3 regions of the Paenibacillus apii genome follow, and region 1 is predicted to be linked to each of the others. Evidence: riboswitches for the same ligand, from Rfam matches in the RefSeq annotation. Region 1 holds a riboswitch; each other region holds the start of a gene.

Region 1 (4,743 bases):
CACAGAAGAAGAATATTTTCGGATGAAGAGTATTTTGCGGGATTAAAAAAAGGAATTGGACTTACGCTGAGATTTAATTAAGACCTTTCACTGAGTTCAAGGGACTGACCCCCGTTTTTGAAACAGGGATCAAATGACCTTGAAAGATTAAGCAGCCAATCGCCGGAAATCCACTGGTAACTGGTATTCATTGTACAGGTTAACCCTTAGAGATAGAACGCTTTAGACTTTAGCGTGGAATGAAAAGACTCTATGGGGGTATTATCAACGGCGTTCCCTTCTGGAGATGCTAATGGTAATGCCCTTCTCCTTTACAGCCGCCGAACATTCCTTTTGTTTCTGCTCTGGATTTATTTCCTCGCCATTTTCAAAAGTCCATATTCACGATGTTTTCTCATTTAAAATCTCACACAATCACGATCAGTAATTACTAAAAAGGTTGTAGTCCTTTAGTAACTTCATCATTCTTCCGCTTGCTGATTTAACTTTTTTTAAACCAAAACCCTGAACCATTTGTTTAATAAACCGGTATTACAACTAAAAAAATTAGTGAAAAATCATTTCATTGGATTTCAATATCTCTTTACTTCCTGGAAGGTCATCGAACCATTCGGCTTCTTTCGGACAATCGAGGATCATAAACTTCCCGTACTCATTAAATTTGGATTGGTGATATTTAAGATAAGCTTTCCCATCCTGTATTGCCAGTATTTCAATCTTTCCGGAGGAGTGGCTCATGGAAAGCCGAACTCTTTTTCCAAGTCCGGAAGTCCGTGCTTTAGCCTGTTCAACAATGTTGTAAACTTGCTCAAGAGAGAGGGTGAAGTCCCGGTTTCCGGCAACCGGCCGGTTCACAAAGAAATAATAGGGGGTCACACCAGCCCAGGAAAGGCGGTCGAGAAGTTCGCCCAGAACTGCTGGATCGTCGTTGATACCCTTCAGTATCGGGGTTTGATTGACGACGATGGCGCCGGCATCATGAAGAGCTTTAAAGCCTTTTTTAGCTTCGGGAGTAATCTCATGGGGGTGATTAATATGAGCCATGATATAAATGCGTTTGTCTTCTGTGGAATAGCGGCGAATCAGATCCAGCAGTTCCCCATCACCGTAAATACGCATGGGATTGAAAGCGGGCATTTTGGAGCCCAGGCGTATAATTTTGACATGCTCGATGCTTCTAAGACGTTCGATGATGCATGCCAGTCTTGAGGTAGAGAGGATAAGACTGTCCCCGCCTGTCAGCAGGACGTTATTAATTTCTGGATGACCAGAGATGTAATCAAAAGCTGCGGACAGGTTGACCACAGCCTCGTTGACGTCATTTCGGAAGAGACGCTTCCGGAAGCAATAGCGGCAGTAAGCTCCGCATACTTCCGAGACGAGTAGAAGAGCGGTTGTCGTGTATTTGTGCTGACACCCCGGCGCCACATAATTGGCCTCTTCGTCTGAGGAATCCCAACGCCCGTACTCATGCAGCTCGCCTTTACTCGGAATGACGAGTTTCCGAAGAGGGTCATTAGGATCCTCCCAGTCGATCAGGGAGAGGTAGTAGTCATTCACCCGAAAGGCGAACGTGTCAGCAATTTGCCGAAGTTCTTCTTTTTCGACATCGGATAACATATCAACTTTGTTCAGATCCATTATGTACTTCACCTTTTTCACCTCAAACACTCCTTCGATTCAGGGATTTGCTTGAGGGGGAGCCATTGCGGCACAATCCTTCCATAGTCAGACAAGAGGATGAAAAAAGAGACCCTTGGTAAGGGTCTCTAATTATTCAAGCAGAAAATTAGACCCATCCACTGCTGACGAGGTTAGCTGACGGACTCGGGTAAGATGGTACCCTACATTCCCAAAGGGAATGATTCGCCCCAAAAGACTGGTTCCCCCGCTTTTCAACACATGGTTGAAAACTAAGCGTGGGTAAAGTATAACCCTGGCCCCTCGAAAAAGTCAAAACTTTCCTTGGTAACAGTCTTAATCTCCTCGATTTCAATCCGGGATAGCTTTATGGTGGATAACGTATCGGCGATTCATTTGGATCATACCGGGGAAGTGGCGGAGGCGGTTGCCGGTGCGGAGATTGTCACAACTGCTGTAGGTCTTTCGGCACTTAAAGATATCGCGGGACCCATTGCCCAGGGGATTGAACTTCGGCTGCAAAAAGAAGGAGGCCAGGGGAAGCCTCTGCATGCCATTGCCTGTAAGAATGGAAAAGGAAACGGCCAGCATCTAAAGAATTCGGTGTACCGCCATCTGACTCCGTCTTTTCAAGAACTTGCCGATCGGCGGATCGCATTTCCCAATGTGATGATGGATCGTATTGTCCCTGTCAAAAAAAACAAAGACCCGTTGGAAGTCCTCGTCGAACCCTATAAGACCATGATTCGCTTAAAGAAGTATACGCAGGCCAATCCACTAATCGATTTAGAATATAAAGATAGTGTTTCTGAGCAACCAGGGGAAAGGGGGAATAGACCAAGGATGCCAAAAGCGGCAGGTACCGAGCCGAAGCCTGAGCTGGTTGATTTATTGATTCGAATGGAACAGTATATTGAGCATCAGAATCAGCACTGGTTGAGAAACGAATTTGAGAAGTTTAAGTGACCAAGAGTTTGAAAAGCGCCACATCGAGAAATGGCAAACCGAGCTTGCTTTTTTAGGAATATCTGGATATAGTTAAAGTGAAATTTTGGTGTGTGCAACTGGCGTAAACGTGGTGAACCACGAGGAAGCACACAGAATAACAGCCGTTCGCCTGGGCAAAGTATTTGGACTTAAGTTCAAATACTTTTTTATTTTGCGAAAATCTGAAAGGGGATTAATTTAGATGGAGATTGCTCTACGGTATGGCATGAACCCGCATCAAAATAAGGCGAAAATATACTCTAAAGGAACATTGCCCATAAAGATATTAAATGGTGATGCAAGTTACATAAACATTTTAGATGCATTAAATGCTTTTCAGCTTGTTCGGGAACTTAGGCGATGTATCGGTCAACCGTCAGCAGCCTCGTTTAAGCATGTAAGTCCGGCTGGTGCAGCTGTTTATTCCCCGTTAAGTGAGTCACTTGTCAAATCTTATTTCGTAGAAGGTCTGGAACTGTCTCCTTTGGCTACTGCGTATGCAAGAGCCAGAGGGGCGGACCGAATGTCTTCGTTTGGTGACTGTGCAGCTTTTAGCGATCGGGTCGATGTGACCGTAGCGAATTTACTCAAAAAAGAGGTCTCCGATATCATTGTTGCGCCAGGATACGATGAGGATGCATTGACACTTCTCAAAAAGAAAAAGAACGGAAAATATCTCATCATAGAGATCAATTCGGACTACATACCTGATCTGATCGAAACAAGATCTGTGTTCGGTATCACGATGGAGCAAGAACGAAATGATATAGAGATTTCAGAGGAACTCTTTAAGAACATTGTAACAACACAACAAATAATTCCCGATAACGCCAAGAGAGATCTTCTCGTTGCTCTGATTACCCTCAAATATACTCAGTCCAACTCCGTTTGTTTTGCGTTGGATGGCCAGACAATTGGAATTGGCGCAGGGCAGCAATCACGAATTCATTGTACACGACTTGCAGCGGGAAAAGCGGACAATTGGTGGCTAAGGCTGCATCCGATTGTACACCAAATGGATTTCTGTGCTGGAATCTCCCGTACGGAGGTAAATAATGCGATTGACGGCTGGATTAATGAGGACTTTACACCTGCCGAAGAAAAACAGTGGACACAATATTTTAACGCGGTACCTGATCGGCTTACGAAAACTGAGAAGCAAAATTGGCTAAGAGGCTTAAAAGAAGTTTCCTATGTTTCCGACGCTTTTCTGCCTTTCCGTGATAATATTGATCGAGCTGCTCAAAGTGGAGTCAGGTACCTGGTTCAAACCGGAAATTCACTGCGTGATGATCAGGTCATAGAGGCAGCAAACGAATACGGAATGGTCATGGCCTATTCGGGTATCCGATTGTTTCATCATTAAATTTAAATACTTCAGTATCAAGTTTGTTCTGTGCTTCATTTAAATCTTTTTCATAGTTAGCTTTTTTGTGCTCAATAAGAGCCAGTTGTGCCTCAATCTCGTGTTTTTTGGCTAAAAGTATTTCTTCTTGATTTAAGACGATGGAGTACTTCTCTCTCAGTTCCATTTTATCTTCCCTTGAGAGGCCGAGATAATGGTGAATCATGTCAATTCCCATTCCTGTGCTTCTCATACATTGAATCATTCTCAATCTCATAATTTGATCATCAGAGAACAGGCGGATATTATTCTTATCTCGCGCTATATTTTGCAGCAAACCGATATCTTCATAATAGCGGATTGTTGGTTTGGGCAGGTTAGTTATTTTTGATACTTCCTTAATTGCGTATTTTGGTTCGGTTCCATAAATAAATTCTTCCATAGTTCTCTCCTATATCACTTTGTTCAAGTTACTTGAATGTACAAAAATTACGATAACACATGAATGGAAGAAGAACAAGTCATGGTTATTAGAGTTAAATAGATGATAGTTTCCACAAAAATTATTTTTAATAATATTTGACTTCAAGTTACTTGAACTTAGTATAGTGAATCACGAAGCAAGTAATCATGAATATCGCATAGGAGGTAAATGGATGAACAGGAATGCAGTAATGAAACTTATTGACAAGGTATATATCAATGGAGAATTTGTAAAACCCGACGGAACGGAGCGAATGGATATTATCAATCCGTCAACAGAAGAATTA
Region 2 (4,743 bases), on a different contig from region 1:
GCGAAGGCGCAGGCAGCGAAAAATAATCCGCTCATGATCCACTTTTGCATCCCCAATCGTCCTCCCCTGTGTAAGCTGCTCCTCTAATTATAACGGATGGTAAAGCGTTATCATAGGGTTTGTGTCAAAAAATTGAACGATGGGCGGCGGGGCTTAGCTTTCAAGGAAGGACTTATCATAGACCATGCAGTAAAAAGGTTTTTCACCGCTTGGCGTCCGGCGTTCGTAAGTGTCGGTGATCGTAAAGCCGCTTTTGCGGTAGGCCCGGATGGCTCTTTGATTCCAGGTCAGAACTTCAAGATCGATCTCCCGGCTGGGATAGCGCTTCAGCGCCTCCTTCACAATCGCTCCGACAAACAAATGGCCGAGGCCTTGCCCGCACAAATCGGGACGCATGCCGATGCCAAGACGCACCGTGCCTTCCATTGGAAAGAGCTGGGCGAAGCCGCAAAGTTCGTTCTCTTCGTTCAAGACCGAGACATACTGCTCCCTCCGAATCCGCGGGTCCCCGAACTCAATGCCGAGTGCCTCCATTTGATCCCAGGACAGCCAGCCGTAAATATTGTAGGGCGCCTTGTAATGCCAACCGCAGATGTCTCTGGCATGCGCAGATGTCATGGGCCCGACATGGAAGATGACGTTGGAGCTAATCATTCGTTCAGCGACCTCCTCTCCCCGGTAAGGGAAACCTATATATTAAATTATATACAAAAAAAGGCGATTTCGACGCAAAAACTTTGCAGCCCGGAAAGAGAGCATGGGAGCGCAGGTGATTTCAGGAGTTATGGCCGGGGGGAAATGGCGTGTTTGACGAATCCAGGAGGGGGTATTATACAAGTAACAACTTTAATAGTTCTTATAAAAAAACAAAAACCCTCGCCGGGGCTGAGCCAGGCAGGGGTTCTGCGGTCACTCTTACTGCACATCATCATTGTCTACGGAATCAACGGCTGCGGATTGATAGGCACTGGAGGCCATAACCCGTTTGGCGCCAACAAAACGATTGACATAATAGCTGTCGTTCAGGGAAGTAATGGTAACGCCCTTCGAAGACGAAGCATGGGCGAATTTACCGGAGCCGACGTAAATGCCGACATGGGAAACGCCTTTACCCGTGGTGTTAAAGAATACAAGATCGCCTGCTCTCAGTTCACTGCGGGATACCGCATCTCCCATTCTGAATTGGGAGCCCGACTGATGCGGCAGATCAATGCCTATCTTATTGAATACATACATGGTAAATCCGGAGCAATCGAACCCGCTTGTGCTCGTGCCGCCGGATACATACTTGGTTCCAATGGCGTCGTCAATCACTTTATCCATTTTGGAATCCGCAAAGGCGCTGCCTGCTCCGAGTGTGAGAACGATGGAAAAGCTGAGGAATGCTGCTGCCAACTTCTTCTTCAAAAAGATTGACTCCTTCCAAATGCCTGCGAGGTTAGCTTAAGGATTCGGTAGAAGGTCCCCTATGACCCCTCTATTGGACAGGAGGTCAATTCACCCAAAGATGGTTCCCCCGCTTCCCTAATGGTTAGGGAACTCGGCACATACGATATAGTGTTCGGATTATGTCCTATAAATCATGACAAATTTATCGTCAAAACGTTAATATTCATTACAAAAATGTTACTATAAACTTATAGCGCTTATTGTAACAAACCTTTTGTTGCTTGGCAATCACTTTTAACATAGCAGAATTCGATTTTATAGCGCTTACATTTCAGAATTCGCTTGAAATCCCTGGATAAAAATCGCGTTTTTATGCTAAAAAAAATTTTTCAGCGCCGATTTTTGCAAAATCTGTTTCAAGCCGCCGAATGAAGTGTAGCTAAACTATATACAGGAAAAAGGGAAGAACCCGGAACGGATGATCTGGATCATATTCCGGGCAGGATAATCAATCGTAAGCCACCGCCTGGTAGGCTTTGGTGTTCATGACACGCTTGGCGCCGACATAACGGTTGGCCCAGTAGGACTGGTTAAGCGAGCTGATGGTTACGCCGCGCGAAGAAGAGGAGTTCGCGAATTTGCCATTGCCGACATAAATGCCGACATGGGAAACGCCGCTGCCGAGCGTATTGAAGAAGACAAGATCTCCCGATCGCAGTTTGCTGCGCGATACGGAGGTTCCCACTTTGAATTGCGCTTTGGATGTACGAGGAATGTTAAGTCCTAATTTGGTGAATACATATTTGGTAAATCCGGAGCAATCGAAACCGGCTGTGCTCATTCCACCGGTTTTATATGAGGTTCCCAAAGTTTTTGCAATGACCGTGTCCATTTTCGAATCTGCGAAAGCGCTTCCTGTACCCAAGGTGAAAGCCATCACAAGGCCCAGCGCAGCGGCTGCGAGTTTTTTCTTGATATGTTGACCTTTCAAAGCTTATGTTCTCCTTCCAATGCCTGCGTGGTTAGCTTAAGGATTCGGTTTGAAGGTTCCCTATGACCTCTTTGGTTACAAGATCAATTCACCCAAAAAAATGGTTCCCCCGCTCCCCGGTGCCCGGGAATTTGGCTAGTTATGCACCAGAACAATCGACTTGATTTATCATCATACGACAAAATAACAAAATAGTTTAAAATGATTACAAACTTGTTACCTTAGCACAAGGCTCATTGTAGCAGAGGATTTGCGGTTTGGCAAATTTATTTCAGAGGACGAAATGTTGGAAAATATCAAAATAAAAAAGAGTTCGGATTCCTGTCACGGAATTTGAACTCTTTTTGCTTGCTTCGGTATATAAATTTAGGAAACCTTCGTTTTGCCGCGCCATAGATGATACTGCGCCGCCAGCCCCCACAAAGCGAATAGGGTGGAAGGGAGAGGCGCAAGCTGCCTGATGAGAAAAGCGAGCAGTCCGGGGCAGAGGATCCCCGTTACCGCGCATATAAGGAAGATCAACAGTCCCGCGAGTCTGAACAGAATCCGCAGCGCCGCGGCGGGGAGGAAGCATCGCAGGGCCGTCAGCAGGGAAGCGAATAGCCCGGCGCCAGCGGTATAACCGAACTGCATATACAGCAGAATCTGGCGAATGATAAACACGTAGAGCAGCCATCCGAGAATGAACGGCAGCAGCTTCAGGAGCAGCCCCGGCTCCCAGTAGGAGGACAGGATGAGTCTGCGCCCCTCGGGGAGAAGCCAGTATAGGGGAAGAAGGGACAAGGCCCATTCAGCGGCGCTGAAGAGCAGGACGGGCAGACCGTATTTTTTCATGCCGGGAAAAAAGAACAGCCCGCGCTCGCCCCTGCTCTCCTGATGCAGCTCATGCAGGAGTCCGGCTCGTATGAACGGCGTCGCCAGCAGGCGCACGCCCGCCAGAACAAGCAGCGTCCACAGCCAGCGCCGCACGTCGGGCTCGGAAGTCAGGCTGAATTGGGCGTCGATATAATACAGCAGCCTGCCTATCGCGCTGCCGCCGGCATTCTCGGAAGGGTACCGCAGAAGCGCGGGAACGACGGCGGACCTTACGAAGCGGTACAGAAAATACCCCCAGAGCAGCCGGTAGATAAACAGCAGAATCAGAATATACAGCTGTTCCTTGACGCTGCCCCAGCCGCGGGTTATATAAGATCTCATTTCATTTCACCTCACCAGACGAAAATGCCGAGCACAGTTTCGATTGCGTTTGTCAGGCTTAGCGTCCAGCGGGATACGGCGGCGGCGGGGAGAGCCGCTTTTCTGAAGTTGTTGATATGCTTGTTCTCCAGCAGGACTTCGTGACCCGGGTCCACCTCGGCTGAAACGAGGGGAGCCGCGGAGGAGAGCCGGAACGAGGCCTTTCCTCCCTCGCCGTCCCAGATCTTGTGCAGCGTGCTGCCGTTAGCAAAAGTGAATTTTATGCTCACGCCGGTGTACAGGCTGCCCTTATTGGCGACGGTCGTCAGCGACTCGTAGCCGCCTTTTTTGCTTTTGCCTACGGTGATGTCTTCCACGGTGAAATCGGGTGCGCCGCCGCCATACACGTAACGGTCGAAGTAATCCTGCCACGATTTTTTAGTCACCTTCTCCACGATTTTTTGGAAGTCGGCGGTACCCGGGTGCTGGAAACGATATTTTCGGGCATAAGAGGACATAATCGTATCCATTGCCTTGGCGCCGACCTGCCGTTCGATATCTTTGAGCACCAGCTTGCCGCGTATATAGACGTTCTGGGTGTAGACATTCGCGCTGCCATATTTCCAGGCATCCAGAGTCAGCGGCATCGGCTTCGTAACGAAGTTGGCCTGAAGCGGAAGGTTGGGAGCGATTCCGTATTCCTTCTGCATCAGTCTGTCCTCGGCGTAGGAGGTGAAGCTCTCGTCCAGCCAGGCTTCCTCGAACTCGTTGCTGGCCACCATTCCATAGAAGAACTGATGCCCGATCTCATGAATCACCGTCCGTTCCAGCGAAGTATCGGCAGAGCCGCTCTCCGCGCCGAAGGCGGTGATCAAGGTGGGGTACTCCATGCCTCCCGCTCCGTTTCCCGCCTTGGGCGGCACAACGATGGACAGCGTGGTGTACGGATAGGGGCCATACCATTTGCTGAAAACGTTGAGCGCGGCCTCGGCGGCTTGGAAATAGCGCTCTGCCAGATTTTTATGCAGGGGGTCCAAATACAGCTTGATTCGCACACCGGGCACATTCGCCGAGGAGTAGGCTTTTTCCGCATAGACAAAGTCGGGAGAAGCGGCCCAGGCGAAATCATGAACGTCATCGGCGTAAAATTGATATATTTTTCGTCCCTCTGCTATTCTGGGGCTCTT
Region 3 (4,743 bases), on a different contig from region 1:
ACGAACAGGCTCCCTTGTCAATGACAGGAGCCAGTTATCCGGGTATAAGTTTCGGCAAAAGAAGTGCGTTCCATTAAACAACTTTTTGGTCTGCCAGACTGTAAGGAAGACAGAGCGGCAATCCCGATCGCGGATCTTCGACAATGTCCGCCTCGATCCCAAACACTTCGCGCAGGACATCCGGAGTCATCACGTCCGCCGGAGCGCCTTCGCTGATTACCGTGCCCGATTTGATCGCCACCATATGATGCCCAAAACGGGAAGCGTGGTTCAAATCATGTACGACCATGATAATTGTCCGGCCCTCCCGCTCATTCAGCACCTGTAGAAGCTGAAGCACCTCAAGTTGATGCGCCATATCCAGAAAGGTTGTCGGTTCGTCCAGAAATAAAATATCCGTCTGCTGGGCCAACGCCATGGCAATCCACGCGCGCTGCCGCTGTCCGCCGGACAGACGCTCAATCGGCCGGTCACTGAAAGCGTCCATCCCGGTAACTTCAAGGGCTGAGGAAATGATTCTCCGGTCTTCCGCGTTAAGTGAGCCGAAGCCCTTCTGATGCGGATAACGTCCGTAGCTCACCAGCTCGGAAACGGTCAAGCCGTCTGGAGCGGTCGGATTTTGCGGCAAAATCGCGAGCTGCCGGGCAACTTCCTTCGTCGATTGGGTATGAATTGACTTACCGTCCAGCAGCACAGTGCCGCTTGTCGGCTTCATCAGCCGGGCCATCGTCTTCAGGATCGTCGATTTTCCCGAACCGTTGGCTCCTACCAGAGCCGTAATTTTCCCGGTCGGCACCGACAGATTGAGATCCTTGACAATTATCGATTCCGCGTAGCCGATATTTAATTGATTCGCATGCAAACGTTCCATCGTTAACCATTCACCCCTTAATCTTGTCAACTCAAATGATAATGATTATCATTATGCGTGTCAAGCATAGTAATGGCAGCGCACTGCTTGTACTTATTACATACAAAAAAAAAGCTGTCGCCAGAGACATTCTCCGGCAGCAGCTTTCCGCTAGCGGGCAGATCGCCCGGTTATTTATTCAAGTGGTAAGGAACCGTTGCAACGACAATATCCTTGTGGTTCATGAGATAGGTCCGGATAAATACGCTCGTCTGGTTATGCAGTATCGCCTGCCACCAGTGCTTCGTAATAAACTGCGGAATCAGAATCGTAATATGATCGGTCGCGGCATTCTTCCATTCCACCGTATCAATAAATTTAACCAGCGGACGCATGACGCTGCGGTACCGGGAACGAAGCACGATCAGCCGAACGCCGGGATCCCATTCCTCCCACTTTGCCTCCATCTTGCGGATTTCTTCTTCGTCGAAGCCAACATAGACAGCCACCACATTGTCGGTCAGGGATTTGGCATAGCTGATCGAATTCAGCACCGCACGCGTTACGGCCGATACCGGAATTACAATCGTGCTGCCTTTAATACACGGCTTATCCTTATCCAACTGAATCCGGAGCTCGTCTGCGGTGTTCTGATAGTGACGATGAATACGGAAGAAAATCAACATAACGATTGGCAAGAAGATGAAGGCCACCCATACGTTCGAGAATTTGGTGATCACAAAAATCAGCGTAATGGTCAAGGTGGTCAGCATGCCGACCGTATTGACGGCAAATTTCGCCTTCCAGCCCGCCGGCTTCAGCTTCTTCCAGCGGATCATCATCCCAAGCTGGGACAACGTGAACGGAATAAATACACCGACGGCATACAGCGGGATCAGATTATCGGTTTCACCATGGAACGCGGCCACGAGAAGCGCGGAAGCCACCCCGAGGAAAATAATGCCGTTAGAGAAACCAAGGCGGTCGCCGCGAACCATAAAGGCATGCGGCAGGTATTTGTCTTTGGCCAGCATGAACGACAGCAGCGGGAAGGCCGAGTAGGCCGTGTTGGCCGCCAGGAACAGGATCACCGCAGTGATCGCTTGAATGAAATAATACAGGACGCCCCGTCCGAAGGTCGATTCGGCAATTTGCGAAACCACCGTTTCCTTGATGTTCGGAGTAATGCCATACCAGTAAGCCAGCAGCGTAATGCCGGTGAACATGAATCCAAGGATCCCCCCCATCATGGCGAGGGTTTTGGCGGCATTTTTTTCCGCGGGCGCCTTAAAGTTCGGAATGGCGTTGGACACCGCTTCAACACCGGTCAGGGCCGAACAGCCGGAGCTGAATGCCTTCAGTAGCAGGAACAGGCTGACATTGGATACCGCAGTGCCGATTTCGGGCACCGCAGCATGGCCGCCGCTATAGGCATATTTGATCAGCCCGGAGACGATCAGAACTACGATGGACAAGACGAACAGATATACCGGTATGGCAATGAAAGATGCCGACTCGGTTACGCCGCGAAGATTAATAATGGTTAAAATAATGATTACCGTGACAGCGATGGCCACCGTATGGTCGTGCAAATTCGGAAATGCCGAAGTGATCGCATCCGTACCAGCCGAGGCGCTAACAGCAACCGTCAGGATGTAATCCACAAGCAGGGAACCGCCTGCAAGCAGTCCCGTGGAAACGCCGAGATTATCCTTGGCTACGATGTAGGCTCCCCCGCCTTGGGGATAAGAGAAAATCGTCTGCCGGTAGGATAAAATCAGAATTGCCAGTAGTCCCAATACCGCAAGTGCAATCGGCAATGAATACCAGATAGCTGTAAAACCGGCTGCTATCAGCACAATCAAAATCTGTTCCGTTCCGTAGGCGACCGACGAAAGAGCGTCCGACGACAGAACGGCTAGTGCCTTCACTTTGGTTAACTTTTCCTGGTCGAGTTCGGTTGATTTTCTGGGACGACCGATCAATAGTCGTTTTACTCTGCTTACCATTTGGATACAGGTCCTCTCTTTTGTGAGTTGAAACGGTAGTACCGCGCGCCGTTTTCAGTGGTGGATTTTCATAAATAAGGGCACAAAAATAAGCATACGGAAATGACCGCATGCTTATGCATGATCATTATCCCACTGTTGCTTACGAGGTTAGCTGGCGGATTCGGGCTGTGGAAGCCCTACGGACCGAAGGTTCGGTACCGATTCACCCCGTTGGCCGCATAGGCGGTCAAGTTGGTTCCCCCGTTTTTCCATCTGGAAAATTCAGCGCATATTCAACTTCTCACAAGGTCTAATATTAGTCTATAATCCTATAGCCGTAAACAGTGAAAATGATGAAAAAGAAATGAAAAACGGACCAATTCACGCAAATTTCCTTCAGGAGATATTCATGTCGCTCATTATCTTGTATTATCCCTGCAGCACGGGTTTTTATGTCCATTAAAGAAAAAAATTGCGCGCTATGCATGGGTTCCGTCCTCCACCTCTTCCGTTTCCGCTTCCTCCTCACGCTCTCTGACGTTCCACAGCAGCAGGACTATAAGAATAAAAGCCGTCAGCGCAAGCAGCGGAATTGTCACAAATCCGAAAAAATTCAGGTAATCTTTCGTACATGGAACACCGACTGTACAAGGAAGAACTTTGCCTAGCGCCGGAATTTTCTGTTCCGCGTAATGATACAGCGATATGCTGCCACCAATGGTACACAGCGGAAGGATATAAGAAATAATCTTCTTATCATTCCGGTAAGTCGCTATGCCGAGAAGAAGCACCTGAGGGTACATGAAAATCCGCTGGAACCAGCAGAGCTTGCATGGCTCATATTTCAACACCTCGCTTAAATAGAGGCTGCCGGCTGTGGCAACCAGGGATACAAACCAAGCTAGGTAGAGACCATGCCGACTCAAGAAGCCGGAGAATGCTTTCATTCTGTCTCAACCGCCTTGGACGCCGTCTCAATCTCTTTGACGATCGCTTCAAGATTGAAAGGCTCACTGGTCTTTATACCATTAATAAACAGCGAGGGTGTGCTTGTAACATGGCTGCTCTCCGCAATCGCGTTATCGCTTGCCAGCTCATTGGCATAGGTCCGCTCCTCAATATCCTTGCGCAGCAGATTGTAATCGATGTCAATCTTTTCTTTTTGCGCAAGCTCCACCAGGAACTCCTCCGTCGCCCACTCGGTATTCTCGTCCCCCTGATTGGCGTACAGGGCATCGTAATATTTCCAGAACTCTTCGCTGTTCTGATGGTATACCGACAGCGCCGCCAATGAAGCGGTCTCGGAATCGGGCCCGATGAAGGACATATTGACAAAATATAGGGCGGCTTCGCCTTTGTCGATGTAATCCTCTACAAGCTGCGGCTTGACTTCACCGGAGAACCGGGCGCAGGCCGGACATTTAAAATCTCCAAATTCCACCAGTTTGACTGGCGCATCCGCCGCCCCAAGCCTTGGGAGCTTATCGTACGGAAAGGATACCGGACTCGATGGACTCCCGGGGCTGCCCGTATTTTTCGAAGCCAGTACAAACATCGCGGCAAAAAGAACCACTACGAGCAGTATCCCAACCGTTAATAGGATGAACGTCTTTTTCTTTTGCCTTTGCAGCTGGGCCTTGCGTCTTTCCTGAATCGAGGCCGAGGAGGCCCGGGTGCTTTGTTTCGATTTGCTCAAGATTAAAGTTCCTTTCTGTCCTGCCGGACCGGAGTAAGGGAATAATGGTTATTAGCAGAAAAATTATATAATCATTGAACCGGCTTTGGCAAACGGGGCGCCTTCCCTCTTAAACGCTTTCATTCCACTTGCAAAAAAAGAACGCCTCTAAAGCTGCTTGCTTTAGGGGCGCCCTGGGACAACTATTAGTGCTGACTTTCCATTCT

Evidence for each region. A riboswitch is a leader RNA that binds a small molecule or an ion and turns the genes downstream of it on or off. The one in region 1 is predicted to bind cyclic di-AMP.
Region 2: it holds a riboswitch for cyclic di-AMP, as region 1 does, so the genes downstream of both, G5B47_RS24565 (C40 family peptidase) here and G5B47_RS17375 (KamA family radical SAM protein) in region 1, are expected to answer to the same signal.
Region 3: it holds a riboswitch for cyclic di-AMP, as region 1 does, so the genes downstream of both, G5B47_RS00625 (APC family permease) here and G5B47_RS17375 (KamA family radical SAM protein) in region 1, are expected to answer to the same signal.

Annotation. Positions count from the first base shown of each region.
Region 1 covers NZ_JAAKGU010000008.1:166,480-171,222, reverse strand. The annotation lists gene G5B47_RS17380 (SHOCT domain-containing protein) at 1-46, shown strand, start outside; partial or broken gene G5B47_RS26205 (IS3 family transposase) at 210-330, opposite strand; gene G5B47_RS17375 (KamA family radical SAM protein) at 547-1,662, opposite strand; cyclic di-AMP (ydaO/yuaA leader) riboswitch at 1,789-1,930, opposite strand; gene G5B47_RS25380 (mannitol dehydrogenase family protein) at 2,011-2,607, shown strand; ZMP/ZTP riboswitch at 2,692-2,771, shown strand; gene G5B47_RS17365 (phosphoribosylaminoimidazolecarboxamide formyltransferase) at 2,831-3,994, shown strand; gene G5B47_RS17360 (MerR family transcriptional regulator) at 3,957-4,415, opposite strand; gene G5B47_RS17355 (aldehyde dehydrogenase family protein) at 4,630-4,743, shown strand, end outside.
Region 2 covers NZ_JAAKGU010000019.1:15,978-20,720, forward strand. The annotation lists gene G5B47_RS24555 (c-type cytochrome) at 1-50, opposite strand, end outside; gene G5B47_RS24560 (GNAT family N-acetyltransferase) at 154-654, opposite strand; gene G5B47_RS24565 (C40 family peptidase) at 916-1,407, opposite strand; cyclic di-AMP (ydaO/yuaA leader) riboswitch at 1,413-1,556, opposite strand; gene G5B47_RS24570 (C40 family peptidase) at 1,898-2,365, opposite strand; cyclic di-AMP (ydaO/yuaA leader) riboswitch at 2,386-2,527, opposite strand; gene G5B47_RS24575 (hypothetical protein) at 2,747-3,577, opposite strand; gene G5B47_RS24580 (M1 family metallopeptidase) at 3,589-4,743, opposite strand, start outside.
Region 3 covers NZ_JAAKGU010000001.1:117,420-122,162, forward strand. The annotation lists gene G5B47_RS00620 (ABC transporter ATP-binding protein) at 74-871, opposite strand; gene G5B47_RS00625 (APC family permease) at 1,042-2,859, opposite strand; cyclic di-AMP (ydaO/yuaA leader) riboswitch at 2,984-3,139, opposite strand; gene G5B47_RS00630 (disulfide oxidoreductase) at 3,321-3,788, opposite strand; gene G5B47_RS00635 (DsbA family protein) at 3,785-4,537, opposite strand.